Regions from separate parts of the Bariatricus sp. TF06-38A genome, predicted to be linked through region 1. Evidence: predicted binding sites of a transcription regulator. Region 1 holds the regulator's gene; the other holds the start of a gene.

Region 1 (16,495 bases):
TAAACATTCCTTCGCAATCCGTATAAACAAGTCTGCCGATCTTAAGGATCTCCTCTACACTTTCTTTCGCTACCGGAAAGCCAAGTCTTGACATTCCTGTATCGATCTTAATGTGCAGATATGCCTTCTTCCCCATACGGTATGCGGTCTCATCCGCAAGCTTCGCAAGCTCATAGCTGTAGGTTGTCATGCGGATCTCATGACGGATCATCTCTTCCATCTGGTCCGGGAAAATACATCCCAGGCAAAGAATCGGCTTCTGAATGCCGGCTTTTCTGAGTACAACACCTTCATCCAGAGTTGCGACCGCATAGCCCCAGACATAGTCCACATCTTCCAGCATTCTTGAAATCGGCACCGCTCCATGACCATAACCATCTGTCTTGATGACCACGACCATCTTGGTTCCTTTTTCTATATTTGCATGCATCATTTCCATGTTATACATCACCGCATCCAGATCGATCACCGCACGCAGTCTGCTGTATTTCTTCATTCTGTCATATCCTCCAATTCCTTAAGTGTTCTGCCGAGCATTTTCAAGAGATCACCCGCAAGCACACTGTAAGAGCCAAGTTCTTTTCTGGCATGATCTCCGCACAGGCCATGCAGATAAACGCCAAGCACAGCGGCATCATCCGGTCTCATATGCTGTGCCATAAGTCCGGTGATCATTCCTGCAAGCACATCTCCCGATCCGGCCTTTGCCATTGCCGCATTACCGGTGGTATTGATCATAAGCCTTCCCTCTGGCGCTTTCACAAGTGTCCTGCTGTCTTTCAGTACACAGACAGCATGGACTTTTTCTGTATATTTCCTTAATAGCTCTCTTCTGTTGTCTTTTAATTCCTGTACGCTGTATCCGGTCAGTCTGGACATTTCTTTCATATGTGGAGTAAGTACATATCCGGAAGGATTCATCCGAATCTGTTCGGTCCCCCACTCATCGGTCTTTGCCAGAAGGTTCAGTCCGTCCGCATCAATAACAGCCGGGGTTTTATTATTCTCAAGCACCTTTTTCAGTAATTCCTCCGAATGCGGTCCCATACCGAGTCCGCATCCAATACAGAGCACATCCGCCCATTCCAGCAAATCCGGAAGTTCTTCAAATGATTCTGTCTCATCCAGAGAATAGGTCGTCATTACCGCCTCCGGTAAAAGTTCCTGTAAGATTGCCCGGTTACTTTCCTCCGTATAAATCCGGACAAGACCTGCTCCCGAAAGATATGCTGCCCTGGCACTTAAATATGCTGCACCGGACATTCCTTTGCTTCCGGTAATCATCAGAACCTTTCCATAAGTCCCTTTATTAGAATCCGGTTTCCTTTGCGGCAGCATTGCCGGCACATCGGATTTTTCAAGTGCCATGCAGATTTCTTCTTCCGCAAAAAACTCCGGTCTGGTAATTCCGATCGGCGCTGTAACAAGCTTTCCTGTATACTCACATCCCGGATATAGGATCTGTCCCATCTTCTGAAACGCAAAGGTCACTGTAAGATCTGCTTTAAATGCCGTTCCAAGCACTTTTCCATCATCCGAACGGATCCCTGAAGGAGTGTCGACTGCCACCTTACAGGCAGTCATCCGATTCATCTGATCAATCACCTCTGCGTATCTGCCTTTTATTTCACGGGATAGGCCAATACCGAATACGGCATCTATAATAACACTATATTCTTTCTGTGGCAAACTGTTTCCTACAGATATTCCCAGATTTTCCAGAATTTTCATCTGGATTTTTGTTTCTTCACTACGATGGTCATAATTTCCGACCAATACTACATCTGGATGATTTCCTTCTTCTACGAGCATCCTTGCAATTGCGAATCCGTCACCACCGTTATTGCCACTTCCACACACGACCAATGCTTTCGACAAATCTATGTCTTCTGCTTTCATCGCAGCCACACACTGAAGTGCCGCCCGTTCCATCAGGACAAGGGACGGGACCTGCATCTTCTGTATCATTCTCTGATCCGATCTTCTCATCTGATCTGCTGTCAGTATTTCTTTCATATCCGGTCTCCCATACATTTAATTTTCAAAAAGGTGCAGGAAAAAATTTTCCTGCACCTCTGCCTTCTGGTCTGCTTTGCCTACTTTCCTTCATGTTCTTCATTGTATCTGGTGATATTATAAGATAATCTCATCAGACTTTCAGACAAATGAACATTCTCAACAATAATATTATCCGGCAGATTCAGATCTGTATGCGCAAAATTCCAGATAGCCTTAACTCCATTATCTACCAGGAGATTGGCAACCTCTACTGCTTTTGTCTTCGGAATCGTAAGAACCCCGATCTCAATATCGTTTTCTTTCACAAAATCCTTCAATTCATCCATCATACGGATCTCAACTCCACGGATCGTCAATCCGGCAAGCCTTGGGTTTACGTCAAACAGCCCTTTTAAAACAAATCCCCGATTTTCAAATGCTGCATAATTCGCCAGTGCCTGTCCAAGATTTCCTGCTCCAATGATAACGAATTTATGTTTCTCGTTCAGTCCAAGGATCTTACCTATCTCTGTATAAAGATACTTTACATTATAGCCATATCCCTGCTGTCCAAATCCACCAAAATTATTCAGATCCTGACGGATCTGTGAAGCAGTTACTTTCATTCTTTTACTTAATTCATTGGATGATATCCGTTCGACTCCGCTCTCCAGTAGTTCCCCTAAATAACGATAATACCGCGGAAGTCTCCTTATTACTGCCTGAGATATTTCTCTTGATGCCACTTTCACTTCCACCTTCCTATTTTTTGACTCATTATTTTTAATTATATAAGAATCTAGTGAAAAAGTCAAATTTTATAGTTGTTTTTTGTCGTATTTCAGCTATAATTATGTTACTGTGAGCAGTAACATAATTGCCACTTTAACAGGAGGATATAAAAATGATACTGGCATGTCATAATCTGTCAAAAAGTTTTGGGGATCAGGTCATCGTAAAAGACGGATCCTTTCATATAGAGAACCATGAAAAAGCTGCTCTTGTAGGTCTTAACGGAGCCGGCAAATCCACGATCCTCAAGATGATCGTAGGACAGCTTTCTCCCGATGCAGGGACGGTTGTTCTTACCAAAGGCAAAACTCTCGGCTACCTTGCACAGCATCAGGAGATGGAAAGCGGCAATACCATTTATGAAGAAGTCCGCACGGCAAAAGCCGAAGTCATTGAGATGGAAAAGCAGATCCGTACAATCGAGATAGAGCTTCCGTCTCTTTCCGGAGATGCTCTTGAAGCACGTCTTGCCACTTATCAGAGACTGACTTCTGCATTTGAGCACGCAGACGGTTACGCTTATAAAAGTGAGCTTACCGGCGTTCTAAAAGGTCTCGGATTTACAGAAGAAGAATTTACTAAACCCGTAGATTCTTTATCCGGTGGTCAGAAGACCCGTGTATCTCTTGGCAAACTCCTTCTTACCAAGCCTGACGTCCTGCTTCTGGATGAACCAACAAACCACCTGGATATGAACTCCATCGCATGGCTGGAAACCTATCTTCTGAATTATCCGGGTGCTGTTCTTATCGTATCCCACGACCGCTATTTCCTGAACCGTGTGGTTACAAAGGTGATTGAAGTCGAGCAGGGACAGCTTCATACTTATATGGGCAATTATTCTGATTTTGCTGTCAAAAAAGAACAGCTCAGAGAAGCCAGATTAAAAGAATACTTGAATCAGCAGCGTGAGATCAAACATCAAGAAGCCGTGATTGAAAAGCTCCGTTCATTTAACCGTGAGAAATCCATCAAGCGTGCCGAAAGTCGGGAAAAAATGTTGGACAAGATGACGCTTGTAGACAAACCGATGGAGATCAACACTGACATCCATCTGAAGCTGGAGCCTTCCCGTGTCAGTGGCAATGATGTCCTTTCTGTCAAAGGATTAAGCAAAGCCTTTCCGCCACAGACACTTTTCACCGATATCAGTTTCGAGATCAAGCGTGGGGAACATATAGCCATCATTGGCGACAACGGAACCGGAAAAACTACGCTTCTCAAGATTCTGAACAATGTGATCCAGGCAGACAGCGGTTCCTTTACACTGGGTGCCAATGTGGAGATTGGTTACTACGATCAGGAACACCACGTCCTTCATATGGATAAGACGATCTTTGAAGAAATTTCCGATGATTATCCGACACTTACCAACACACAGATCCGGAACATGCTTGCGGCTTTTCTTTTTACCGGAGATGATGTTTTCAAGCTGATCGGTGATTTAAGTGGTGGTGAAAGGGGACGTGTATCTCTGGCAAAGCTGATGCTCTCCAATGCAAATTTTCTGATCCTCGATGAGCCAACCAATCATCTGGACATCACTTCCAAGGAAATTCTTGAGCGGGCTCTGAACGATTATACCGGTACGATACTTTATGTATCCCACGACCGTTATTTCATCAACCAGACTGCCACCCGTATTCTGGAACTGACCGGCAATACCTTTGTAAATTATATCGGCAACTATGATTATTATCTGGAGAAAAAAGATCTTCTGACCCCGGCTGTTTCCACAGCTGCTTCCGAAGACGCACCGGCGCAGGTTTCCGAATCCAAACTAAGCTGGCAGGAGCAGAAAGAAGAACAGGCACGTCTCCGTAAAAGGCAGAACGACCTGAAGAAAACAGAAGAACGTATCGGTGTTCTGGAAACACGTAATGGCAAAATCGATGAACTGATGATGCAGGAAGAAGTCTATACAAATTCTGTTAAATGCCAGGAACTGGCAAAAGAAAAAGCAGCAAACGAAGCAGAACTCGAAGAACTCTATGAAAAATGGGAAGAACTAGCTGAATAAGCCGGTTCTTCCCATTTTCCTGTCAGAGATACGCCCTTCATGCATTCCCTGCTCTTTTTATAATCTTTCTGCAATCGCTTTAATAAACCCTTCACTGTTCAGTACATGTACCTCCGGAAGAGTTGTGATCATTGCCAGATCCTTTGTCATATAACCCTCTTCAATCGTATCAATCGTTGCTTTTTCCAAACGGTCTGCAAAATCCATCAGTTCCTGGTTCCCATCCAGTTCTCCTCTCTTGCGCAAAGCTCCTGTCCATGCAAAAATTGTTGCAACAGAGTTTGTTGAAGTCTCTTCCCCTTTCAGGTGTTTATAATAATGACGCTGTACTGTTCCATGTGCAGCTTCATATTCATAAAAGCCTTCCGGTGATACCAGTACAGATGTCATCATGGCAAGTGAACCAAATGCTGAGGAAACCATATCACTCATCACATCCCCGTCATAATTCTTACATGCCCAGATATAACCACCCTCTGACTTCATTACACGGGCTACCGCATCATCGATCAGTGTGTAGAAATATTCAATTCCCGCTTCGTCAAAAAGGTTCTTATACTCCGCATCAAAGATCTCCTGGAAGATATCTTTGAAAGTATGGTCATATTTTTTGGAAATGGTATCTTTTGTTGCAAACCAAAGATCCTGCTTTGTATCCAGTGCATAACTAAAACAGCTTCTTGCAAAACTTTCAATCGATGCATTGATATTGTGCATTCCCTGGATAATACCTGCTCCATCGAAATTATGGATCAGCTCTCTTGTCTCTGTTCCGTCAGGTGCCGTGTAGACCAGCTCTGCCTTTCCAGGTCCCGGAATCTTCATCTCGGTTCCTTTATATACATCCCCATAAGCATGACGGGCAATCGTGATCGGCTTCTTCCAGTTCTTTACACATGGTTCAATTCCTTTTACCACGATCGGAGCACGAAATACCGTTCCATCCAGAATCGCACGGATTGTTCCGTTCGGACTCTTCCACATCTCTTTGAGTCCATATTCTTTTACTCTTGCCACATTCGGTGTAATGGTCGCACATTTGACTGCTACTTTGTACTTCTTTGTTGCATTAGCCGAATCAACTGTAACTTGGTCATCTGTCTCATTGCGGTGTTCCAATCCAAGATCATAATAATCTGTCTTAAGATCGATATACGGCAGAAGAAGATCATCTTTTATCATCCTCCAGAGAATTCTGGTCATCTCATCTCCGTCCATCTCAACAATCGGTGTCGTCATCTGAATTTTACTCATAACTTCGTCTCCTTTTTGGCTATTTTTCTTCGATATGCAGGTTCTCCATAACATGCATAATATGGATCGTTGCCAGATTGCCGGCTTTTTCCGCGTCCTTCGCCTTGATGGCATTCAGGATCTCGTTATGCTCACCAATCGACTTGATCGCACGCTCTTCTGTCTTAACGGAAGTCCTTCTTGCAAGCTGTACATATTTGTGAAAATCTGAAAGCACATGATCCAGAATCCTGCTCTGTGATGCCTCATACAGAATCTGATGGAATCTTCCATCCAGCTCTGTCAGCTGATCGGAATGTCCTTTATCCATATGATACTCGGATAAAAGAATGATCTCATCCAATTCTTCCAGCTGCTCCTGTGTAATATGTTCTGTTGCCCAACGGACGCATAATCCTTCCAGCATGGAACGAATCATATAAATATCATGTACATCCTTATCGGAAATACCGGTAACATAAGCTCCTTTATTTGGGATGATGTTCACCAGTCCCTCCAGTTCCAGCTGTCTAAGTGCCTCTCTTACCGGTGTACGGCTAACTCCAAGTTCCTTCCCCAATGTTGCTTCCCTGAGTTCGTCATTTTCTTCATACTTACCTTTCAGAATGTCATCTCTGATGGTCTGAAAAACCTGACTTCTCAATGAATACTCTTCCATTTTATCTCTCTCCTGAATTTCGTTAGATTGTAATCCCCTTTTCGTCACAGATTCTCTCAATCTCCCGGATCAGTTCCTGATCTGTGAGTACGGTCACACGGCCGGATTCATATTCCGCGTCAACCCACTTCTTCAATTCTACAACTAAAATGGAATTCTTGTCTACCTGTTTCTCATTTTTCAGGTGATAATATGTATTTATCCAGTGTGCAATACCTGCAAGACCGGAAGTATTTGACACAGCAACCAGCGGTGGACGGTTCAGAAACTTGCCGGTATCAAACACATTGTAGATTTCTTCGTTCTTTAACAGTCCGTCTGCATGGATCCCCGCACGGGTTACATTGAAATTCTTTCCGACAAACGGGGTACGCGGCGGAATCTGGTATCCAATCTCTTTTTCATAATATTCTGCCAGTTCAGTAATCACCGTTGTATCCATACCATCCAGCGTTCCGCGAAGCTGCGCATATTCAAAAATCATCGCTTCCAGCGGCGTATTGCCGGTACGTTCACCGATTCCAAACAAGGAACAGTTCACACCACATGCTCCATAAAGCCAGGCCGTTGTTGAATTGTTGACTGCCTTGTAAAAATCATTATGTCCGTGGAATTCGATCAGTTCACTCGGTACACCTGCATGTACTCTGAGTCCGTAAATGATACCCGGAATGGAACGAGGAATCACAGCCCCCGGATAGTTGACTCCGTATCCCATTGTATCACAGACACGGATCTTCACCGGAATCTGATATTCTTCCATCAGATGCATCAGTTCCAGACAGAATGGAATGACAAATCCATAAATATCCGATCTGGTAATATCTTCCAGATGACATCTTGGACTGACACCGGTCTCCAGACATTCACGTATAACTGACAGATAATGTTCCATCGCCTCTCGTCTTGTCATCTTCAGTTTATAAAAAATATGATAATCCGAACAGCTTACCAGAATTCCGGTTTCCTTCATTCCCAGATCTTTTACCAGCTCAAAATCCTTTTTATTTGCACGGATCCAGCTTGTGATCTCCGGGAACTTATAACCTCTTTCCATACATTTATATACAGCATCCCGGTCTTTCTTGCTGTATAAGAAAAATTCACTCTGACGAATCTTCCCCTGCGGACCTCCAAGCCTGTGCATATAATCGAAAATGGTTACAATCTGATCCGTTGAATAGGGTGCTCTCGACTGCTGTCCATCCCTGAATGTCGTATCCGTGATCCAGATCTCATCCGGCATACTGTGCGGTACAATACGATCATTAAACGCAATCTTCGGAATCTCATCATAATGAAACAGGTTCCGGAACACATTCGGTGTGTCCACGTCTACCAGCGGGTACATATGCTCCTCAAGTTGCAATAAATTTGTATGCTTATCCAGATAAACCTTCCTATTTTCCATAACCGTCACTCCCTGACCTGTATTTTTGTATTATTGTATACAACTATACCTTCGATGTCAACCCCATTTTCCTCATTTCGTGACTTTAACACAGTATTTCATTCAATTAAAGTGCTAATTGGTTAAATTTCCATATTTTTTCATCTATATCTCCCGTCTTTAACAAGCACCCAATCACATTTGCAGTCTCTATCCCCTCTCCCTCACTATGAAGCAGTCCTGCCCTTTTTACCAATACCGTTCATTGGCCGGGCGAGAAAAAGAATCTCTTTCAATCCTATTTTGTGCAATGGAGATGAAACTCAAAAATTATGGAAGCCTCTGCTGACATAATTTTCGCCTTCAGAGGTTCATCGGAATGGTTTGCACAACCTGGATTGGAAGAGATTCTTTTTCTCGCCCGCCCTAACAACCTTATTTTCAAAAAAAGACAGCCTCATCCCTCACCAGGGGATAAGACTGTCCTCTTAAACATTCTAATATAACTTCGCACTGATCAGCTTCGGTCTGAACCCGGCTGCCTCCAATGCCGCAATGATCCGGTTCTTATGATCGGTTCCAAATGCTTCCAGTGTCACACGAAGCTCCACAGCCGCATTCCGGTTAATACTTACAAACTGATTATGTTCCAGTTTGATCACATTTCCCTGCTCTTCTGCAATCGTCTGTGCCACTTTTACCAGTTCACCCGGTTTATCTGGAAGAAGTACCGATACAGAGAAGATACGGTCTCTCTGGATCAGCCCGTGCTGTACAACTGAAGACATGGTAATAACATCCATGTTCCCGCCACTTAAGATAGATACTACTTTCTTACCTTTCAGATCCAGCTGTTTTAAAGCTGCAACGGAAAGAAGACCGGAGTTTTCTACTACCATTTTATGGTTTTCCACCATATCAAGGAATGCTCCGACCAGTTCATCGTCTTCTACAGTTACGATCTGGTCTACATTTTCCATGACGTATGGGAGGTTCTGTTCCCCGACTTTTTTTACTGCTGTACCATCTGCGATCGTGTTGGCACTTGGAAGTGTTACGGTATGTCCTGCTTCGATTGCAGCAGTCATACTTGCTGCTTCTGCCGGTTCCACACCGATCACTTTGATCTTTGGATTCAGCATTTTTGCAAGTGTAGATACACCTGTGATCAGTCCGCCGCCCCCGATCGGTGCAAGGATATAATCAACGGTCGGGAGTTCCTGGACAATTTCCATTGCAATCGTTCCCTGTCCGGTAGCTACATCCAGATCATCAAACGGATGTACAAAAGTATATCCGTACTCTTCTGCAAGCTCATAGGCCTTTGCACAGGCATCGTCATAGACATCTCCGTGTAAAACAACCTCGGCGCCATAGCTTTTGGTACGGTTTACCTTGATCAGCGGAGTGACAGTTGGCATAACAATCGTCGCCTTACATCCAAACGCTTTTGCCGCATATGCCACACCCTGCGCATGGTTTCCTGCTGAAGCTGTGATCAGACCTTTTGCACGATCTTCCTCAGAAAGTGTGCTGATCTTGTAATAAGCTCCTCTTAATTTGTATGCACCTGTGTACTGCATATTTTCCGGTTTCAAATAGACCTTCCCCCCGGTCTGGCTACTGAGATACTCACTGTAGATAAGCTTTGTCGGACGTGTCACACGTTTTACGATCTCGCTTGCTTCTTCAAATTTTTCCAATGTCAGCATATTATTATTCTTCTCCTTCTTCCTTCTTTTCTTCTGTTGTAAATAATGCCTGTACAAATTCGTCGGAATCGAATTTCTGCAGATCATCGATTGTCTCACCGACACCTATATATTTAACAGGAATTCCAAGCTCTGCCTGAATTGCAACTGCAATTCCACCTTTGGCCGTTCCATCCATCTTAGTCAGGATAATTCCTGTAATATCCGCAACATCACTGAATTCCTTTGCCTGTGAAAGTGCATTCTGTCCGGTCGTTGCATCCAGAACGACCAAAGTTTCCCTGTATGCTTCCGGATATTCTCTTTCCAGCACACGGTTAATCTTCTTCAGTTCCTCCATCAGGTTCTTTTTATTGTGAAGTCTTCCGGCTGTATCCACCAGAAGGATATCTGCCTTTCTCGCTTTTGCAGCCGCTACCGCATCATAAACGATGGCTGCCGGATCTGCACCTTCCTGTCCGCCGATCAGATCTGCATCCGAACGATGTGCCCATTCCTTTAATTGATCGCCCGCAGCTGCACGGAAAGTATCTGCTGCAGCAAGCACAACTTTCTTGCCCTGACCTCTCATCTTACCGGCAAGTTTTCCGATAGTAGTCGTCTTTCCGACTCCATTTACTCCGATCACCAGAACAACAGAAGTCTGGTTTTCAAATTCATAAGCTGTCTCGCCTACATCCATCTGCTCTTTGATACTGTCGATCAGGAGCTGTCTGCACTCAATCGGCTCTTTGATATGCTGTTCTTTTACTTTTTTACGAAGATCATCAAGAATCGCGTAAGTCGCTTTTACCCCCAGATCTCCCATGATCAGAACCTCTTCCAGTTCCTCATAAAAGTCCTCATCTATCTTTGAAAATCCATGAAAAATACTGTCCATTCCAGACACGATATTATCGCGCGTCTTGTTAAGTCCTGCTACCAGACGCTTAAAAAATCCCATTTTTTCTTCTGCCATCATATCCTCCTATCCACTACTTTGTAAGCTCATCTTCCAGAAGATCCACAGATACCAGCGTTGATACCCCTTTTTCCTGCATAGTGATCCCATACAGCCGGTCTGCCGCTGTCATCGTACCACGACGGTGTGTAATGACGATAAACTGTGTATTTTTCGTCAGCTTGTGCAAATACTGTGCAAATCTCGTGACATTAGAATCATCCAGTGCCGCCTCGATCTCATCCAGCAGACAAAACGGGGAAGGTTTCAGATTCTGGATTGCAAACAGCAGCGAAATCGCCGTCAACGCCTTTTCTCCACCGGAAAGCTGCATCATATTCTGAAGTTTTTTACCCGGCGGCTGCGCAATAATCCGGATTCCGGCTTCCAACACATCCTCATCATCCATCAGTTCCAGAGTTCCTTTTCCACCACCGAACAGTTGTTTAAACACCTGATTAAACTCCTGGCTGATCTTTGCAAACTGCTCAGTAAACTGCTTGCGCATCGCCTCGTCCAGCTCTTCAATGATCTTCTTGAGCGTTGCTTCTGCCTCTACCAGATCATCATGCTGCGTTTTCATAAATTCATACCGCTCGGAAAGATTTTTAAAATCTTCGATCGCATTGACGTTCACCGATCCGAGTTTCCGGATCTCCGTCTTTAATTCCTGGATCCGCCTTCGCATCTCGGCAGGATCTGTCAGACTCTCATCCCGGATTTCCAATGCATGATTATACGTCAGTTCGTACTCTTCCCACATATAATTGATCTGCTTTTCCAAAGCTTCCTCGTAGCCTTCTTTCTTGCTGGTAAGCCGGAAGGATTCTTTATCAAGCTCTGCCATATGAGCTGCCAGATCTTCTCGCTTTTTCAGGAATGCCTTATGCTTCTGATTCAGTTCTTCCCGCTTTTTCTGCGATTCTTCGATCTCTTTGTTGATTTCCTCAAATAATTCCTTTGAATTCTCTATCGTCTGCCGGATCTCGGTAATCTGTGCTTCTTTTTGCTCTATTTCACCGTGATTCTCTCCTTTGCTTGCATTTAAAGTGGCAAGCTCTTCCTGGAATTTTCCCATCTCTTCCCGGATACGGACAAAATTCTCCTCGATAAAATCTTTTTTCTGCTCCAATGCAGCAAAACTGAGGTGAATATTTTCATTTTTGCGCACTTCTGTCGCTTCTGCCTCACGCTCTTTTTCCAGCCACTTCTGTGAGCTTTCCATCTGGCGTGTCAGCTCGTCCTCCAGTTGCTGGCTGGTCTCCAGTTCCATTTTGATTGATTCTTCGTTTTCCTCGATCTCATGAACCTGTTCTTCCAGTTTTTTGCGCTCCGCATAAATTCCTTCTGAATTTTCTCTGGTCGCATTTTGACGGCTTTTTACCTGGTCCAGATTCATCTTCGCAGTATTTTGAACCACATAGTCATTCTGCAATTCCTGCTGGATCTCTTCCACCTTTGCATACAGCGCCGTCCGCTTCTCCTTTGCGGCCGCAACTTCTGCTTCCGATTTCTGGAGTTCTGTTTTCAGACGCACAACCGTCTTTTCCAGTTCTTCAATCTCACGTCTTCTGCTGAGCAGATTACTGGAATTCTTAAATGCTCCACCACTCATTGCTCCGCCAGGATTGATCAGATCTCCTTCCAGCGTAACGATACGCAGAGACTGACGATACTTTCTTGCCAGACGGATCCCGATATCAATGTTGTCTGCCACAAGCGTTCTTCCAAGAAGATGCTCTGCAAGAGATGTGAATTTATCTTCTACCGTTACCAGCTTATCCGCCGTGCCGATCACCCCCGGCTCGCGAAGGGCTTCTGCCCTGACAAATCCCTGTCCCCCACGAATCGCTGTCAATGGAAGGAAAGTTGCACGTCCATACCGGTTCTGCTTCAGATAACCAATCATTTTTTTTGCAGTCTCTTCGTCTGCAGTAACGATATTCTGGATACTGCCTCCAAGTGCGATCTCCACCGCAGTCTCATATTTTTTATCTACTTTGATCAGATCCGCCACAACCCCCAGGATTTTCGGCTCACGGCTTTTCTGCTCCATCACACGACGGATACTGTTCCCATAACCATCGTAACGCTCCGTAAGGTTCCTCAGAGACTCCAGACGAGAGTACTCCCTGTGATAAGCATTCTGCCTGTTTCGCAGGTTTTCATTTGCCTGTCCGATCTCTTTTTGCAGTCCGGCAATCTCTGTTTCATAGTTTTTGATCTGTTCTACAGAATCCGTGATCTTCCCTGATACTGCTTTCAGTTCTTCCGTATACTGCGCGGCAAGTTCCTGTTGCCTCTGTACATCACTCTCCGCTTCTACCAGACGTTTGTAAAGCAGTGCCCGGCGTACCTTGATCTGTTCAAGCGTCGTTTCATAATGCTGCAGCTTTGCCTTCGTGGATGCACGGTTATTCAGAAGCTCACGGATATCGTTCTGATTCTTTTCAATCTCCACTGTCATCTCTGCAATCCGGCTCTGCAGGGCAGTCAGCTCCTCTCCTGCCTGCTTTTGTCTCTCAGATGCAGCTGCAAGATGTCTGTCGATCTCTGCTTTTTCTTCTTCCAGTTCGGATTTCTGCCTTTCACGGTTTGCAAGCTCTGCCTGAATATCGTTTGCGCGTTTTTCATAGTGTTCATCATTCATACGGACACTGTTGATCTGCTCTTTTAAAAGCTCGATCTGGTTTTCCAACTGCTGCTTCAGAAGTGTTGTCTCATTTCTCTGGCTTTTTGCATGCTCAATTCCGGCGTCGATCTCATCTACTTCCTGCTCGATCTTCTCATACTGTGCCTTCATATCTTCATGCTTTTTGCCGGCTTCAGTGAGTTCATCCTGCGCAATCTTCAGCTTCTCATCGTTTTCCCGGATCTGCCCCTTCAGACGTTTCATCTCCACCAGGAACATATTGATGTCATAATGCTTCAGTTCTTCTCTCTTTTTCAGATATTCCTTCGCTGTCTCCGACTGTTTCTGAAGCGGACCAAACTGCTTTTCCAACTCTCCCAAAATATCATTGACACGGACCAGATTGCTCTGCTCTTCTTCCAGTTTGCGAAGAGATAACGCCTTGCGGCGCTTAAATTTGACAATCCCGGCCGCCTCATCAAAAAGCTCTCGTCTCTCTTCCGGCTTACCGCTCAGGATCTTGTCAATCTGTCCCTGTCCGATGATCGAATATCCTTCTTTTCCGATACCTGTATCATAAAACATCTCATTGATATCTTTGAGCCTGCAGACACTGCCATTGATCAGATATTCACTTTCCCCCGAACGGTACAACTTTCTTGTGACTTTAACCTCTTCAAACTCCACCGGGAGTTTGTGATCTGAATTATCCAGTGTGATCGCAACCGATGCGTAGCTGAGGGGTTTCCGGTTTTCCGTACCGGAAAAAATAACATCCTGCATCGTACCTCCACGGAGCTGCTTCACCTTCTGCTCTCCGAGTACCCAGCGGACGGCATCCGCCACGTTACTTTTCCCACTTCCGTTCGGTCCGACGATTCCGGTGATCCCGTTATGAAATTCAAAGACAATCTTATTTGCAAAAGACTTGAATCCCTGTACTTCAATACTTTTTAAATACATGCTTCACCTACTGTACCTTTCCTTCTTTCAGCTTCAGGATTGCCTGATAAGCCGCTTCCTGTTCGGCAGCCTTTTTGGTCCTTCCGATACCACATCCAAAGGCTTCTCCGCCGATCACAACCTCTACACGGAAGGATTTATTGTGGTCCGGTCCCTCTTCTCCTACCAGCTGGTAGACAATTCCTTTTTCCTGACCGCCCTGTACCATTTCCTGCAGGATAGTCTTGCTATCATAAAAGAGCCGTTTCCCTTCCAGGTCGTTTAAAATATATTTTAAAATAAACTCTTTCGCATTAGCAAAACCACCATCCAGATAAATCGCACCAATCAGTGCTTCCAATGCATCCGAGGTAATAGACTCTCTGAATCTTCCACCGGTCGCGTCCTCACCTTTCCCAAGCAACAGATAACTTCCAAGTTCCAGATCCCGCGCACAAAATGCAAGTGCCTTCTCGCATACCATGCTTGCTCTTAACTTAGTCAGTTCTCCTTCCGGCATTGTCTGGTTCTCGAAAAAAAGATATTCGCTTGAAATCAGTTCCAGAACAGCATCTCCAAGGAATTCCAGACGTTCATTACAGTCTGCCTTCTTCATATGCTTTTCATTCACATAAGAGCTGTGCGTCACAGCATGTCTGAGCAAATGGCTGTCCTTGAAATTGTAGCCGATTTTTTCTTCCAGTTCCTTTACATTTCTGCTCATGATTGCTCCTCCAATTTTAAAAAAGGACACTCCCCAAAAATGGGGATGTCCCCTGTAATCATTTTCCCTAGTTAACAGCGTTCTTGATCTGTTCTACAGCATCACCTACTGTTGCGATCTTTTCTGCATCTTCATTTTCAATTTCGATATCAAATGCATCTTCAATTCCCATAATAATCTGGAAAATATCAAGCGAATCAGCTCCCAGATCATCTACAAATGTAGTGTCCATCGTAATTTCATCCGGGTTACATCCCATCACATCAACAATAATGTCTTTCAGTTTTTCAAATTCCATAATTCTTAATCCTTTCTGAGCTTATTCCTGTGCGGATTTTTCTTCCGCCTGAATACATTCTTTGATCTTTTCATTGATTCCTTCTTCTTTGAAGGTTACGCACTGCAAAATTGAATTGCAGACTTCTTTTGCCTTGGAACTGCCGTGTGTCTTTACTACCAGACCGGTGAGTCCAAGCAGTGGTGCTCCACCGTACTCACTTGCGTCAAAATCCTTCATAGTCTTTTTCAGCACCGGCTTAACCAGAAGTCCACCGATCATGCCGCGGAGATTCTGCTTCATACCACCTTTAATCTTGCTTACAAGAACCGATGCTACTCCTTCATAGAGTTTCAGAATCACGTTGCCGGTAAATGCTTCACAGACGATAACATCTGCCTGTCCGTGAGGGATTTCTCTCGCTTCAATGCTTCCGATAAAGTTAATATCCTTACATTCTTTCAGCATAGGAAAAGTCTCCTTGACCAGGGCATTACCCTTTTCTTCCTCAGCTCCGATATTGACGATCGCAACCTTCGGATTCTTGACTCCCATAATATGTTCCATATAGATCGAACCCATCTTGGCAAACTGCACCAGATGTGAAGGTCTTGCATCTACATTCGCCCCACAGTCGATCAAAATGGAGAATCCTTTTTCTGTCGGGATCAGTGGTGCAAGCGGTGGCCTTTCCACCCCTTTGATACGTCCAACCAGAAGCTGTCCCCCGGCAAGAACCGCACCGGAACTTCCTGCTGAAACAAAAGCGTCAGCTTCTTTATCCTTCACCATCTTAAGACCTACCACAATGGATGAGTCTTTCTTTCTACGGATCGCCATAACCGGCGGTTCTGCTGTCTCAATTACTTCCGATGTATGAACAACCGAAATCTGTTCTTTATTATATGTGTACCCGGAAAGTTCCTGATTGATGACATCTTCTTTTCCGACCAGGATCACATGGATCGCATCTGACTTCCCGACCGCCTCGACCGCACCTTTGATGATCTCATGCGGTGCGTTGTCTCCGCCCATTGCATCGACAACAACTTTTGTTATTTCTTTCATACTGTTACCTCCCAGCATTACTAAACCAATTCTACTAGACATGACCGTAAAAATCAATAATATTTAGCAGATTTAGGAAAATTAGAAA
Region 2 (16,495 bases), on a different contig from region 1:
TATTTCTATCAGGTTGTATCAAGATGAGGTAGAAGAGCTCTGTAGGAAGTCTGGAAAAGTTGGGCTATCAATCGGTGAACTGTTTGAAAACTTTGTTGCAGATTTGATTTGTGGTACACATACCAATGGTTCTGATGAACGCATGTATATTGAGCAATGGTTTGACCGGTGCTATTTCAATATTATGCCAGAGGAAACATTTTTATCTTATCTGCTTGAAATGCGGGAGATAGACAGTGTTTTGGAATGCTGGGAAATCTTGCAGGAGTTGAAGGAGCTGGAAGAGCCGGATTGTTATGATAAAGAGGAACTGGAGATACAGCAGAACACTTTGGAAGAATATTTTCAGGAATATAGAACCTATACAAGAGAACCGGTAGAAGATCAGTTGGAAGCTGCTATGGAAAAGGTGCTGGAATGGAATAAAGAAAGAGAGCATTTATTGGAGGGAAATGTTCCAGAGAAATCTTTGGAACGGTAGCCAGATTGAAGAGAGGAAGAAAACAGTGATAAGTAATGCGGAAAGAATTGTGTTGAGAAATATGTATCCACCAGGGTGTCGGGTAGAATTGGAAGATATGGAGGCTGATCCGTATGTAAAACTGAGTCCCGGTGATTTAGGAACCGTAAAGTTTGTAGATGATGCCGGACAGATTCATGTATCCTGGGATTGCGGACACAGCCTTGCTATGGTATTTGGTGTAGATCATTGCAGATGTATTATGAGAGAGGAACATTTGCAGGAGATATTACAAAGAGTACAGGCTATGCCATTTGAGAGTTTGGAAAAAATGGAACTGTATATTACAGAAAAATTATCCGGGGCTTTCCCTAAAATCAGCTTTCAGGAGAAAGAAGAGCAGGAGGTTCTTGCGGATATGGGAGTTGCCGCATTTATGAAGAAAGATCTTGGTGTAGCAATTCAATATGAAGCTGACAGTCAGCAACACATCTTTATAAAAAAGATGGAAATTCAAGGACAGGAATTGGAGAGGAAAAATCCTTTTCCAGTACAGAAGAAGCGATAAGAATGGTTTTCTTTAATTGCAAAAATCGACAATTTTTTTTGGATATTACTTGACAGGATAGGGAAAGACGACGTTTCTTAACATCATCGGTGGACTGGATCGGTACGATAGTGGTGATCTGATCATCAACGGGATTTCTACGAAAAAATATAAAGACAGAGACTGGGATTCCTATCGGAATCATACAATTGGTTTTGTATTTCAGAGTTATAATCTGATTCCACATCAGACGGTGCTTGCCAATGTGGAGCTGGCACTGACTATTTCTGGGATCGGGAAGGAAGAACGGAAAAAGAGAGCGATTGAGGCTCTGAAAAAAGTTGGTCTTGGGGAGCAGTTGCATAAAAAACCGAGCCAGATGTCAGGCGGACAGATGCAGAGGGTGGCAATCGCCCGTGCGCTGGTCAATGATCCGGATATCCTGCTTGCTGATGAGCCGACAGGAGCGCTGGATACGGCGACCAGTGTGCAGGTTATGGAACTTTTAAAAGAAGTGGCAAAAGACCGGCTTGTTGTAATGGTTACACATAACCCAGAGCTTGCTGAAGAATATGCGACCCGTATCGTAACGCTCAAGGACGGAAAGATCCGTTCGGATACGGACGAATTTTATGTCAATGAAGCGGTCATGAAGGAGCCGGAGCATAAGAATATGGGGAAAGCTTCCATGTCATTTCTGACGGCTCTTTCCCTGAGCTTTAATAACTTAAAGACGAAGAAAGCAAGGACTCTTCTAACATCTTTTGCCGGTTCTATTGGAATTATCGGGATTGCACTGATACTGGCACTTTCCAACGGAGTCAATGCCTACATCAAGTCAATTGAAGAAGAGACTCTTTCCGAGTATCCGCTTCAGATCCAGAGTACCGGATTTGATATGACATCGATGATGGTAGGCAATATGGACAGTGGTTCGGGCAGTTCAGATAAGAAGGAGACAAAAAAAGACGGGGAAGTCAAGGTTATGCAGATGATGACCAATATGTTTTCCACGATGGATTCCAACGATCTGAAATCCTTAAAAGAATATCTGGATAGAGGAAAAAGTGGAATTGAGGACTATACCAGTGCCGTTGAATATTCTTATAATATTTCACCAAGAATCTATCGGCAGAACAAGGATGGTTCCATTCGCCAGGTGAATCCGGACAAATCCTTTGAGTCGCTTGGAATCAGCTCTGGCGCAAGTACCAACAGTCTGATGTCATCGATGATGAGTACGAATGTTTTTTATGAAATGCCTAAGACGGAGGGGCTTTATGAGAACCAGTATGATGTGAAGGCGGGACGCTGGCCACAGAATTATAATGAATGTGTACTGGTGCTGACTTCGGACGGAGGCATGAGTGATTTTCTCCTTTATACTTTGGGACTGCGGGATCAGTTGGAACTGGATGAGATGATCCAGGAGTTTATCAATGAAGAAGATGTGAACACTCCGGCAAATATCGGAACATATACCTATGAGGATATTATTGGAAAAACTTTTAAACTGGTCAATGTGTCTGACTGCTACGAATATGACAGCCAGTACAAGATCTGGAAGGATAAATCCGATAATAAGGAATATATGAAGAAACTCGTGGATCAGGGCGAAGAACTTAAAATCGTCGGAATCGTACAGGCATCGGAAGATGCAAATGCTTCCGCTCTGACACCGGGGATTGGCTATCCGCAGAGACTTACTGAGCATGTCGCAAAAGAGGCTGCAAAAAGTGAGATTGTAAAGGATCAGCTGAAAAATCCGTCAAAGAATGTATTTACTGGAGAACCGTTCGGGACGACAGAAGAGAAGAATGGACTGGATGCGGACAGCCTGTTTACGGTCGATGAGGATGCACTTCAGAAAGCATTTGGTTTTGATAACAGTGTACTTTCCGGTGGATTTTCCGGTGATCTGTTGTCAGCAGATTTCCTGAATCTGGAAAATGCATTCCGGATGGGTGGGGATTCTCTGGATCTGTCCGGGATGATAAATCTGGATCAGATCAGTCTTGACGTGTCCGGTATGCCACAGATGAATCTTGGCGATATGATCGGAAGCCTGGATCTTACCGTAAAACCGGGTGGAATGCAGAAGTTGTCTGAGAGTGTTATGGAAGGTTATCAGGAGTATGTGAAATTCCATCCGGAAGCAGATTATTCAAATCTGGCGAGAGATTTTATGGATTACCTGATGACGGATGAAGCGCAGAAGATCCTGAAAGATAATCTGCAGGAGATCATTGAGAGCACCGGTGGGTTTAAGATTACAATTGATCAGATGCAGGAGCTTGTACAGCGTGTGATGGAAGGATATCAAAAGTATGCTGCGGGAAAAGGATATACAGATCCGGATAAATTTGGAGAATACTTGGCGGAGTATTTACAGACCGAGGAAGCAAAAGAGATTATGAATGCCTGGCAGCAGGAGATTTTTGGAGATACGGTGATAAATATTACTTCTGACCAGCTGAAAAAACTGACAAAAGAACTGGCGAGTAGTTATCCGGCATATGCTGCGGCGAATGGAAAAGCAGATCCGACCAAAATGGGAGATTATTTTCTGAACTACCTTGCTACAGCAGATGGAAAACAGCGTCTGATGAACGGGCTTTCCGAGGTGATCGATATGGATCAGCTGGAGAGCCAGTTAAGTGCGACAATGGGAAGTTACATGGCAAAGGCAATGGGAACTTATACCGGAGCAATTTCGGATGTGCTTGAGACACAGATCGCTTCGGCAATGAATCAGATCGTCACTCAGATCACAGAAAAAATCGGGAACGCCATGCAGGCTGCCATGGGAAATGTGGGAACCCAGCTGCAGAACATGCTTGGAAGTTCGATGAAGATTGATACCGATGCATTTGCAAAGGCATTTCAGATGAATATGACAGAAGATGATCTGAAAGAGCTGATGACATCCATGACAATGAGCGCGACTGCTTCCTATGACAATAATCTGCAGAAGCTTGGATACGTGGATTTTGCGAACCCGAGTCAGATTTCCATATATCCGATGGATTTTGAGAGCAAGGAAAAAGTGGTGAAAATCCTGGATTCTTATAATAGCCGGATGGAAAAAGAAGGAAAAGAGGAACAGATCATCACTTATACCGATATAGTCGGAACACTGATGTCTTCCGTGACAAATATCGTGGATATCATCAGCTATGTGCTGATTGCGTTTGTGGCGATTTCCCTTGTAGTATCTTCAATTATGATCGGGGTTATCACCTACATCAGTGTACTGGAACGGAAGAAGGAGATTGGAATCCTGCGCGCGATCGGGGCATCTAAGAGAAATGTATCGCAGGTATTTAATGCAGAAACCGTTATCATTGGTCTGTGTGCCGGACTGATCGGAATCGGACTGTCACTGCTGCTTCTGATCCCTGGAAATATGATCATCCATGCGGTGGCAGATAATAACAAAATCAATGCATTTTTACCAGTGCTTCCGGCAATTGTGCTGATTCTTTTGAGTATCGGGCTTACCCTGCTCGGTGGAATCATTCCGTCAAGGAAAGCAGCAAAGAGCGATCCGGTGACAGCGCTTAGGACAGAATAAAAAAAGAGAATGAGGGAAAAGGAAAATGGATAAAGAGAAAAATACAAAAGCAGTGAGTGAGGAAAATATTTACTGTCTGAATGGAAGAGTGCCGGTAAAAAAGGCGATTCCGTTCGGACTACAGCATGTTCTGGCAATATAAGGAACTGGCGGCACGATAAAAAGTGTCGCCAGTTCTTTTTTAGTGTGGAAGTGACCAGTTCCAGAAGCTTGTTCATTATATTTGACCAGCTTGGAAGTATTTGCTGCATAGAGCATTGGAATCAATGTAGCAGCGTTCTGGAATTGCTGCATTTCTTCTGGTGAAAATCCGGTTGTGCCGCATACCAGGGCTTTTTGGTGTTTCACTGCGAGGGAGAGTACCTCCAGACTGGTTTCTCTGGTAGAAAAATCGATGATGACTTGACCGGATCCGCACCGAATGTTCAGTAAGCTATGATTCCAATTGTAAGAACTAAAAAAGCATGCTATACTTACGGCAGATGAAAAACTGACAGGATAAGACAACAAAGGAGAGACACATGAATTCTAATTTTGAATATTATAAAGTTTTTTATTATGTGGCGAAGTATGAGAACCTTACAAAGGCATCCAGCGTTCTGAAGACGAGCCAGCCGGCGGTGACGAGAACGATACACAACCTGGAAAATGAACTGGGATGCCGGTTATTTACCAGAAGCAAATCCGGCATGAAGCTGACACCGGAGGGAAGAACCTTTTACAGCTATGTATCGGCAGGGTGCGCCCAGTTTTTTAAAGGGGAAAATGATCTGAGCAATCTGATCAGTCTGGAGAACGGGACAATCTATATCAGTGCGACTGAGACAGCCTTGCACTGCTTCCTGTTCCGGGCAATGGGAGAGTTCAACAGCATTTATCCGAACGTACATTTCAAAATCTTAAATAACAGTACCATGGACTCGGTCAACGCGGTAAAAGAAGGAAAGGTAGACCTTGCATTTGTGTCAACGGATCTGCAGGTAAATAAGCCGCTCAGGATGAAGAAACTGCGGGAATACCATGAGGTGCTGATCGGCGGCAGTCGTTACATAGAATTAAAAGGAAGAAAGATTTCATTGGAGGAGCTTTCGACTTATCCCTGGATCAGCCTGACTTCGGAGGCACTGACCAGAAAATTCCTGAATAATTATTTTGCAGATCATGGTCTGCAGTTTTTGCCGGATATGGAGCTTGCGACGACAGACCTGATCTTGCCGGCAGTCCGTCACAATCTTGGAATTGGATTTGTCCCGGAAGAATTTGCCGAAGAAGAGAAGAAGGCAGAAAATGTATTTGAAATCGAAGTGGAAGAGAAGCTTCCGACCAGAAATATTATTCTGATCTATGATACTGAGTATCCTCAGAGTATTGCATCGAAGGAGTTTCAGAAGTTTCTGAGCAGTCAGAAGAACTAAAGAAGAAATAGATTTTCAAAGTGGATTGTGCAAATCGGTATCCTTTGTAGCCGGGATGTGTATCTGCAAAGAAAAATATAAGGAGAATGCCCCGGAATTTTTTATGTGTGGATCATAATTCCGGAGCATTTTTATATTTGTAAGTATAAAGTTATAAAGTAGAATTTTGGATTAGAAAACGATTGATATTATTTATGCCATTCCCAGTTTCTGATTTCTTCCAGATCCTGTCCATATTCAGCGATGTACTGCTTGTGCTCAACCAGTTTGTCGTTCATCTTCTGAATCAGGAATGATCCCTTATTGCCAAGCTGTGGCAGATGCATGATTGCATCTTTTACAAGGTTGAAACGGTCAATCTGGTTCTGTACACGCATGTCAAATGGAGTAGTGATCGTACCTTCTTCCTGATATCCATGAACAGAAATGTTGTGGTTGTGACGTTCGTATGTCAGCTCATGAATCAGTGTCGGATATCCGTGGAATGCAAAGATAACCGGTTTATCTTTTGTGAAGATTGCATCGTATTCTGCATCACTTAATCCGTGTGGATGTTTGTGGTCTGATTCCAGTTTGAACAGGTCAACTACATTGACAACGCGGATCTTGAGCTCTGGCATTTCATCACGAAGGATAGTAACAGCAGCCATAACTTCAAGAGTAGGAGTGTCACCGCAGCAAGCCATAACAACATCTGGTTCTTCACCGCAGTCATTACTTGCCCATTCCCAGATACCGATACCCTGTGTACAATGCTTTACAGCCTGTTCCATAGTCAGCCACTGGCAGCTTGGATGTTTAGACGCTACGATTGCATTGACATAGTTCTTACTCTTGATGCAGTGGTCGAAGCATGAGAGTAAGCAGTTTGTATCCGGTGGTAAATACATGCGGACAACGTCTGCCTTTTTATTGGCAATGTGATCCAGAAATCCTGGATCCTGATGTGTAAATCCGTTATGATCCTGTTGCCATACATTAGATGTCAGGATAAAGTTCAGCGAAGCAATCGGCTGTCTCCATGAAAGCTGGTTGCAGACCTTCAGCCATTTTGCATGCTGTGCTGCCATAGAGTCAACGATACGGATGAATGCTTCATAGCTTGCAAAGAATCCATGACGTCCTGTCAGAAGATATCCTTCCAGCCATCCTTCACACATATGTTCACTTAACATACCGTCCATGATACGTCCGTCTCTTGCAAGGCAGTCATCAGTGTCAAGCAAGTCTGCCTGCCAGTCACGTTTCTGTTCTTCAAATACTTTGTACAGACGGTTGGACATACTTTCATCTGGTCCGAAGATACGGAAGTTCTTACTGTCTTCATTTAATTTGAAGATGTCGCGGATGTATCCGCCAAGTTCGATCATATCCTGTGCTTTTGTCTTGCCAGGTTCTACTTCGATTCCGTATGAGCGGAAATCTGGAAGACGAAGGTCTTTCAGAAGAAGTCCGCCATTTGCATGCGGGTTTGCACCAAGACGGGCATCTCCCTTTGGAGCAAGTTCTGCAAGTTCCGGAATCAGACGTCCTTTTTCATCGAAGAGTTCTTCTGCATGGTAGCTTTCCAACCATTCTTTCAGAAGGTCAAGATGTTCTGGTGATTCCATAGAAAGCGGTACCTGATGTGCACGGAAAGATCCTTCAATCTGGAGTCCGTCAACAACCTTTGGTCCTGTCCATCCCTTTGGAGTACGAAGAACGATCATTGGCCAGAACGGACGGGTAGGATCATTGTTTTCACGGGCATTTTTCTGAATTGCTTTGATTTCTTCGATGCAGGCATCCATAGTCTCAGCCATTTTTCTGTGCATAGTCATCGGATCATCACCTTCTACGAAGTAAGGTTTCCATCCGCAGCCCTTGAAGAAGTTTTCTACTTCCTCATGAGAAATACGTGAGAAAATGGTCGGGTTACTGATCTTGTATCCGTTCAGATGAAGGATTGGAAGAACAGCACCGTCTGTGATCGGGTTCAGAAATTTGTTGGACTGCCATGAAGTAGCAAGCGGCCCTGTTTCAGCTTCACCGTCACCGACAACAACTGTAGCGATAAGATCTGGGTTGTCCAGAACAGCACCAAAGCCGTGAGCAATTGAATATCCAAGTTCTCCACCCTCATTGATAGAACCTGGTGTTTCTGGAGCACAGTGACTCGGAACTCCGCATGGGAATGAGAACTGCTTGAACATTTTCTTCATGCCTTCCTCATTCTGGCTGATGTTCGGATAAACTTCACTATAAGAACCTTCCAGATAAGTGTTGGCGATCAGGAAGTTTCCGCCATGTCCTGGACCGGAAAGAAGAATCATATCCAGATCATAACGTTTGATGACACGGTTGCAGTGTACATAGATGAAGTTTTGTCCAGGTACGGTTCCCCAGTGTCCGACGATTTTTTTCTTGATCTGATCCATGGTCAATGGCTTTTTCAGAAGCGGATTATCAAGAAGGTATAACTGACCGGCTGACAGGTAGTTGGCAGCACGCCAGTAGGCATTCATTTTGTTGAGCAGTTCATCAGATAATGGCTGCTTTTCAAGACATAATTTATTGTCTTCCATTTTTGTACCTCTCTCTTTCTCTAGTTCATTTTTGTTATTTTTTTAACTGAGTTCATCATATCATGAGTAAAAGATAACGTAAAATAGCAATAATGAATTATATTCATATCAAAATGTTATGGATAGGAAGAGGAGGAGTTCCTTAATTTCGTAATAGGTGGTAGACATTGTGGAAAAATTGAAGTATAATTACGAATAGCTGTTTTTATGTAAGATTTTTGAATAAAGTGTTTAAAATGTTAATGTTTTGACGGAGAAAAACAGTGTATATAATGTAGATTGACAGTTTTTTAGTGAGGGAGAATTTATTATGAAGACTACTCTGATTATTATGGCAGCAGGAATCGGTTCAAGATTTGGAACAGGAATCAAGCAGCTCGCCAAGATGTCTCCGAATGGGGAGATCATTATGGATTACTCTATTTATGATGCAAAAGAAGCTGGTTTTGACAAGGTTGTATTTATTATCAGAAAAGATATTGAAGAAGAATTCCGTTCTGTAATCGGGAATCGTATCGGAGATCAGATCGAGGTGGAATATGTATATCAGGATCTTGCAGATATTCCAGCTGGTTTTGAAGTTCCGGAGGGACGTACCAAACCTTGGGGAACCGGTCAGGCAGTCCTGTGCTGTAAAGATGTAGTAAAAGAACCGTTTGTGATCATCAATGCAGATGACTATTATGGAAAGGAAGCGTTTAAGCTTCTCCATGATTACTTGATTGCGCACGCAGAGACAGCAGATAAGATGCAGATGGGAATGGCTGGTTTTATTCTGAAGAATACGGTTAGTGAAAATGGAACAGTTACCCGCGGCGTATGTGTGGTAGATGAAAATGGAATGCTTGAACAGATCCATGAGACGACTGGAATCAGTATCCAGGCTGACGGGGTACACTGCGACAGCGAAGCGGTTCAGAAATGGATCACACCAGATTCTAATGTATCCATGAATATGTGGGCTGGTTATCCGGATTTCATTCAGGTTCTGGATGAGAGATTCGCAGAATTTTTAAAAGATGAAGCAGGAGATCCTTTGAAAAAAGAATATCTTCTTCCAAATATTGTAGGAGATCTTTTAAAAGAAGGAAATGTGGATGTAAAGGTTCTGGAAACACACGATAAATGGATCGGTATTACTTATAAAGAAGATACAGAACTTGCACAGGCCGGATTCAAGAAGATGACAGAAGATGGCGTTTATCCGGAAAAATTGTGGAATTAAAGAACAGAAGAGGAAAAAAACTATGAGTGAGTTGAAACAGTTAGAAATGCAAAAAGATGATGAGATGGAGATTGATCTCGGAGAAATTTTTCATTTGCTGATGAATAAATTGTGGATAATTGTTTTGTGTTTTATCATAGGAGCGACACTTGCGTTTGGTGGTACGAAACTGCTGATCACACCGAAATATTCCGCTTCCTCAATGATTTATATCTTAACAAAAACAACAAGTGTGACATCCCTTGCAGATATTCAGATGGGTACGCAGCTTACAGCAGACTTTGAGATTTTGGCAACGAGCCGTCCTGTTCTCGAAGAAGTAATTGAAAAATTAAATCTGGATTATACATATGAAGAGTTAAAAAGTATGATTCAGACAGATAATCAGACAGATACCCGTATTTTGAGATTTACTGTTTTGGATGCAAACGCTAAAGAAGCAAAGAAAATTGCAAATGAACTTGCGGATGTGACAGCTGAGAGAGTGGCATATGTAATGTCCAGTGACAAGCCGAAGGTTGTTGAAGAAGCTGTTGTGCCAAAATATCCTTCTTCACCGAATACTAAGAAGAATACTGCAATGGGTGGACTTGCATTTGCGTTTGTGGCAGCTACTGTTATTGTACTTCGTTATCTCATGAATGATACAATTCAGACAGAAGAAGATATTAAAAAATATCTTGGACTTCATATGCTTGCAGCGATTCCGACAGAAAAGAGGGAATCGATTTGAAAGACAGGACAAGAAAGATTATTGTTGCGGTGTTGCTTGTGATAGCAGTCTGCTGTGCAGGTTATCTGATTTGGTATTACGCCACGGCGGCAAAGACGAAGCAGTCGTATGATGATGCAAAAAAGCTGGCAACGGAAAATGTGAAACCGTCAAAAACAGATAGTGATGACGGAGAGCAGACAAAGCCGGAGATACCGGTTGATTTTACTGCTCTTCAGGAAAAAAATCCGGACATTTACGCATGGATTAAGATTGATGGAACAACCGTTGATTATCCGGTTTGCCAGAATAATGAGGATGATAATTATTATCTATCTCATACCTGGGAACGGGTAGAAGCGGCGGATGGTGCTATTTTTACACAGGCATGCAACAGTAAGAATTTTACAGATTTCAATACGGTTATTTACGGACATCAGATGGGTGAGGGTGTAGATACCATGTTTCATACACTGGATCGTTATCTGGAAGAAGGATATATTGAAAAATATCCAAATGTGATCATTTATACACCAGATCATGTTCTGACTTACCGGATTTTTGCGGCAGTTATTTATGATGACCGTCATCTGATCAACTCTTTCAATTATGTAATGGATGACCAGAGACAGGCTTTCCTGGATTCACTTCAGGATTCCAGAGACCTGAGAAGCCGTTACAGTGATATCGAAAGCGTAGGAACAGAAGACCGGATCCTGTCGCTCAGTACCTGTGTGACGGGAGAATCAAACCATAGACTTCTTGTGGAGGCGGTTCTGACAAATGAAGAATAGAAATCTGGTAATCGTGATACTTGCAGTTATCTGCGCAGGGCTGTTGGCAGGTGTCGTTTATACGGTTACAAAAGGGAAAAGCGGTACGCAGAAAAAACAGGAGGCATCGGCAGAAGCGGGTGCAGACGAAACGGAATCACAGTCCGGAATCATCGAAGAAGACGGAAAGAAATACAAACTCAACCCGGATATCAAGACCGTTCTGTTCATGGGTGTTGACAAGGAAGAAAAAGCAGATCTTGGTAATAACCCGGGAGAAAACGGACAGAGCGACAGCCTGAATCTTCTGGTCCTTAATAAAGAAGAGAAGACGGCACAGATCATTCAGATTTCCAGAGATTCTATGGTGGGAATCGATATTTATGATGTGACAGGTAACAGGCTGATGACGGAAAATGGGCAGATCGCACTTCAGTACGCATATGGGGACGGGGCAGAAGAGAGCTGCCGTCTGACATCTGAGAAGGTATCAGAACTTATGTATGGCGTGAATGTGGATTCTTATTTTTCACTGACGCTGGAGGGGCTGGTTGCAGCAACTGATGCGGTTGGAGGAATTACTCTTACCGTGCCAGAAGATTATACAGCTGTTGATCCTGCATTTGAAAAAGGTGCAGAAGTTACTCTTAATGGGGAACTTGCTGAAAAATATGTCCGTAAAAGAGATATTGAAGTCCTTGACAGTAACAATCAGCGCATGGAACGTCAGTCACAGTTTATGGATGCTCTGATCGAGAAGATGCAGAGTATTCAAAGCGAAACAGAGTATCTTTCTCTGTACCAGAAATTGGAGGATTATATGACAACAAACATGACTGCGGATGAGATGGAAGAGCTGACAGATTATAAGATTGCAGAGGACACCGTGAAAGTTCCGGGTGAGATTATTGAGAAAGACGGACATGCGCAGTATCTGGTAGACAATAAAGAATTAAAAAAAATAATATTAAAAATGTTTTACAAAATAATGTAATTGTAGTATAGTATAGCTTGATATAGCGAATATCAAATAAACTATGTGAGGAGGTCAAAGAAAATGAAGTCAAGAATCTTAAAGACAGTTGGTCTTATTGCAGCTATGGTATCCTGCATCGGAATGACGGCATTTGCAGCACCAAGTCCGGCAGCTTCTACAGTTGTTACAGCTGTAAGCAGCGCAACAGATACAGATGGTAATGCAGTGAATGTTTCTATCACATCTGAGATCCCGACAGAATACACACAGGCAGTTGCAGACATTAAGACTGAAGCAAAATTGAAAGAAGTAATTGGGAGCGATTTTAATGCGAATATGACAGTTGCTGATGTTAAGGAAGTTACAGCGCCGGAAGGAGCTAAATTCCCACTTAAGATCACATTCGTAATGAAAGGCGTAACAGCTTCTTCTAAAGTTCAGATTCTGCATTACAATAGATCAGCATCAGCTTGGGAGAAGATTGATACAACTGTTGCAGATGGAACAGTAACAGGTACATTTAGTTCACTGTCACCGGTTGCATTTGTTGTTGACAAGACAACTCTTACATCCGCTACAGGAACAGCTACTTCACCGGCTACAAGCGCAACAGCTGTATCAGCAGTTGCAGTACTTGGACTGGCAGCAGTAGCAGCAGCATTCGGTCTTAAAAAGAAAGCTGTTAGATAATACAAACATATGTTGAAAACGCTTCTTTGTGGCGGGAGTCACCGTGAGGGGCGTTTTCTTTTTGACAGGAGAGATACGTTTTGATGTTGGTAGATATTCATTGTCATATTCTTCCGGGAGTAGATGATGGAGCACCGGATATGGAGACTTCCAGAGCAATGATACGGGATGCCTATGAGCAGGGAGTACGTTATATCATTGCGACTCCGCATTACAGACCGGAGATGTTTGAGCCTTCCATGAAAAAGGTGATCCGAGTATACCATGAACTTCGCGATTATGCTGAAGAAGTTGGAATTGGACTGAGGCTTGGCTGCGAGTATTACCGGAATGAGCAGATGATCCGGCATCTTGATAAGAAGCTTCGGCCGACGATGCTTGGAAGCAGATATGTTTTGACAGAGTTTTCAACCAATGACAGTTTTGTCACGGTCCGTAATTACATTTATGAGCTAATCACCAAGGGATATCGACCGATCGTTGCACATGTTGAAAGGTATTTTTGCTGTCAGGAACCGGAGAGAATCCAGGAACTGAAAAAACTTGGAGCACAGATCCAGATAAATGCAGATTCCGTATTGGGATATGAAGGACATACGATTAAAAAGTTCTGTGCCGGCCTGATGAAAGATGATCTTGTGGATTTTATAGGATCAGATGCACACAATCTGGAGGGGCGGAAGATGAACCTCGGGAAGTGTGCCACTTACGTCAGAAAAAAGATGGGACAGGATTATGCGGAAGAGATTTTTGTAGATAATCCAAGACGGATATGGAAGAGCAGATAAAGAGATTCAGATAGCCCCGCGTGGGGAAGAAAGCAGGTGTTTTGTTGAAAAAGGTTAATTTATCGATTGAAAAGAAAAGCTACGGGGTGCGTGAATCAATCCGGACATTGCGTACCAATCTGCAGTTTTGCGGAGATGATAAAAGAGTCATTCTTGTAACAAGCTGTGTGCCGAGAGAGGGGAAAAGCTCTGTTTCTGTTGCGCTGGCAGAATCAATTGCAGACATGGGAAAATCTGTTATTCTTGTTGATGCGGATATTAGGAATTCTGTTATGGCATCGAAACTTCAGATTACCGGTGCAGATAAAGGGCTGTCACACTTCCTCTCCGGACAGTGTGTGCTTGCAGATGTGATTATGGCGACAAATATTCCGAAATTTCATATTCTTCTTTCTGGACCGGAGGCTCCGAATCCGACAGAGCTTCTGGAATCCAAACGTTTTACCGGTATGCTGGAGTCCATGAAGAATGTCTATGATTATATTATCATTGACTGTCCGCCGCTTGGTCTTGTTATTGATGCGGCAATCATCGGACATCAGAGTGATGGCGCGATCATTGTTGTCGAAGCAGGTAAGACCAAATACCGTTTGGTGCAGAATGTAAAAGACCAGCTGGAAAATTCGGGAGTGTCCGTTCTTGGTGTTGTCCTTAACAAGGTAGAGCGTAAGAACCAGAAGGGATATTATAACAAATATTATGGCTCACAGAAGTATGAGGGCTATTATGGACACAATGAAGAAACAAAAAATGCATAAAAGTGAAAATAACACTTGCAATTGTTAAAAGTTTCTGTTAAAATAATTATTGTTGTGAGTCTGCAAGATTTGTAAGCAGACATTTCAGATCGTTAGGAGGTGCAATCATGGCTAAATGTGCTATTTGTGAAAAGGGTGCTCATTTCGGAAATAACGTAAGTCACTCTCATAGAAGATCATCTAAGATGTGGAAATCTAACGTAAAATCCGTTAGAGTTAAAACGGAAAACGGCGGAACACAGAAAATGTACGTATGTACAAGCTGCCTGAAATCCGGACGCGTTGAAAGAGCTTAATCTGAGCGGAATGATGAGAACCGAAGCTTTTAAGCTTCGGTTTTTTGCGTATACGATGAACCAAATACGGAGCTGTCCAGATTTGTGCTCGCACAAAAATCTGATTGGATCTGTATTTGGCGAATGTACGACAGTGAACTGTTAAGTGAGCTGCCGTATAATCAGGCAGGTGTCAGCATGCCTGATTATCGGGCTGCATTGGTTGTAAAAGCATTGGAAATAGAGTATAATATTTTCAACGTTTAAAAATAGATTTATTGATATGAATTTTGAGAATTGGAGGATGGCATATGAAGGGAAGTATGAGTACTGATTTAGGAATCATCACGATCGATCCGGAAGTGATCGCAAAATATGCAGGATCTGTAGCAGTTGAATGTTTTGGAATTGTCGGTATGGCAGCTGTCAGCATGAAAGATGGTCTGGTAAAACTTTTGAAAAAAGAAAGCCTTACAAAGGGAATCCAGGTCGGAATCTCTGATGAGAATAAGATTACACTTAATTTTCATGTGGTCGTAGCTTACGGAGTAAGTATTTCAGCAGTAACAGACAATCTGATCAGCAACGTGAAGTATAAAGTTGAAGAATTTACAGGTATGAGCGTCGATAAGATCAACATCTATATCGAAGGCGTCCGCGTGATCGATTAATTAAGGAGGAACTTGTTGTGGCAACAAAGAGTATCGATGTAGAACTGCTTGCGAAGATGTTTCTTGCAGGCGCACAGAATATAGAAGCAAAAAAGGAATATATCAATGAACTGAACGTGTTCCCTGTACCGGATGGTGATACAGGAACCAATATGTCTATGACAATTATGGCGGCAGCGAAAGAAGTAACTGCACTGGAAGGCATGGATATGGCTTCTCTTGCGAAGGCAATTTCATCCGGTTCTCTCCGTGGTGCAAGAGGTAACTCCGGTGTTATTCTATCCCAGCTGCTCCGCGGATTCACAAAATCCATCAAGACGGAAAGCGAAATTGATGTACCTGCACTTGCAAGAGCAGCTGTACGTGCAAAAGAGACAGCATATAAGGCTGTTATGAAGCCGAAAGAAGGTACGATTCTTACCGTTGCAAAAGGGGTGGCTGAAAAGGCTCAGACACTTGCAGAGGAGACAGATGATCTGGAAGAATTTCTCCCGAAGCTGATTGAAGAGGCAGAGACTGTTCTGGCAAAGACTCCGGATATGCTTCCTGTATTAAAGGAGGCAGGTGTTGTAGATTCCGGCGGACAGGGACTTCTGGAAGTACTGCGCGGGGCATATGATGCATTCCTCGGTAAAGAGATTGACTACAGCGCACTTGCACCAACTCCTCAGGCTGTTAATGCAACAAAGGTTGAAACTGAGGGTACAGTGGATATCAAATTTGGATACTGTACCGAATTTATTATTCTCCTGGACAAAGAATTTACAGAAAAGGATGAAATAGAATTTAAGGCTTATCTGGAATCGATTGGTGATTCTATCGTATGTGTAGCAGATGAAGACGTTGTTAAGATACATGTTCATACGAACGATCCGGGACTTGCAATCCAGAAAGCACTTACTTATGGACAGTTATCTCGTATGAAGATTGATAATATGCGTGAAGAGCATCAGGAAAAGCTGATCAAAGATGCAGAAAAGCTTGCAGCAGCTCAGAAAGAGAAAGAAAAAGCCAAAGAGCCACGTAAAAAGGTCGGATTTATTGCTGTTTCGATCGGAGAAGGATTA

What was found. Region 1 encodes Rex, which represses fermentation and respiration genes when NADH is low (regulators of the CRP and FNR family bind a similar motif). Its sites were predicted from a motif close to ATTGTTAANTANTTAACAAT; they were not measured.
Region 2: PG418_RS12250 (phosphoketolase family protein) is a predicted target of Rex. The motif match lies at 8,591-8,610, and genes of this name have one in related genera.

What each region holds. Positions count from the first base shown of each region.
Region 1 covers NZ_JAQFCE010000003.1:238,594-255,088, reverse strand. Annotated here, with positions in the region: gene alr (alanine racemase) at 1-496, opposite strand, end outside; gene PG418_RS05035 (NAD(P)H-hydrate dehydratase) at 493-2,016, opposite strand; gene PG418_RS05030 (redox-sensing transcriptional repressor Rex) at 2,097-2,744, opposite strand; gene PG418_RS05025 (ABC-F family ATP-binding cassette domain-containing protein) at 2,903-4,810, shown strand; gene PG418_RS05020 (NADP-dependent isocitrate dehydrogenase) at 4,868-6,064, opposite strand; gene PG418_RS05015 (GntR family transcriptional regulator) at 6,084-6,722, opposite strand; gene PG418_RS05010 (hydroxymethylglutaryl-CoA lyase-like TIM-barrel protein) at 6,745-8,133, opposite strand; gene ilvA (threonine ammonia-lyase) at 8,610-9,824, opposite strand; gene ftsY (signal recognition particle-docking protein FtsY) at 9,829-10,782, opposite strand; gene smc (chromosome segregation protein SMC) at 10,799-14,359, opposite strand; gene rnc (ribonuclease III) at 14,367-15,062, opposite strand; gene acpP (acyl carrier protein) at 15,130-15,360, opposite strand; gene plsX (phosphate acyltransferase PlsX) at 15,382-16,407, opposite strand.
Region 2 covers NZ_JAQFCE010000016.1:14,442-30,936, forward strand. Annotated here, with positions in the region: gene PG418_RS12225 (hypothetical protein) at 1-481, shown strand, start outside; gene PG418_RS12230 (DUF4314 domain-containing protein) at 507-1,028, shown strand; partial or broken gene PG418_RS12235 (ABC transporter ATP-binding protein/permease) at 1,090-4,581, shown strand; partial or broken gene PG418_RS12240 (hypothetical protein) at 4,882-4,929, opposite strand; gene PG418_RS12245 (LysR family transcriptional regulator) at 5,103-5,996, shown strand; gene PG418_RS12250 (phosphoketolase family protein) at 6,185-8,560, opposite strand; gene PG418_RS12255 (nucleotidyltransferase family protein) at 8,871-9,785, shown strand; gene PG418_RS12260 (YveK family protein) at 9,808-10,518, shown strand; gene PG418_RS12265 (class B sortase) at 10,515-11,291, shown strand; gene PG418_RS12270 (LCP family protein) at 11,281-12,264, shown strand; gene PG418_RS12275 (hypothetical protein) at 12,328-12,936, shown strand; gene PG418_RS12280 (CpsB/CapC family capsule biosynthesis tyrosine phosphatase) at 13,020-13,724, shown strand; gene PG418_RS12285 (CpsD/CapB family tyrosine-protein kinase) at 13,769-14,482, shown strand; gene rpmB (50S ribosomal protein L28) at 14,590-14,778, shown strand; gene PG418_RS12295 (hypothetical protein) at 14,902-15,024, shown strand; gene PG418_RS12300 (Asp23/Gls24 family envelope stress response protein) at 15,069-15,428, shown strand; gene PG418_RS12305 (DAK2 domain-containing protein) at 15,446-16,495, shown strand, end outside.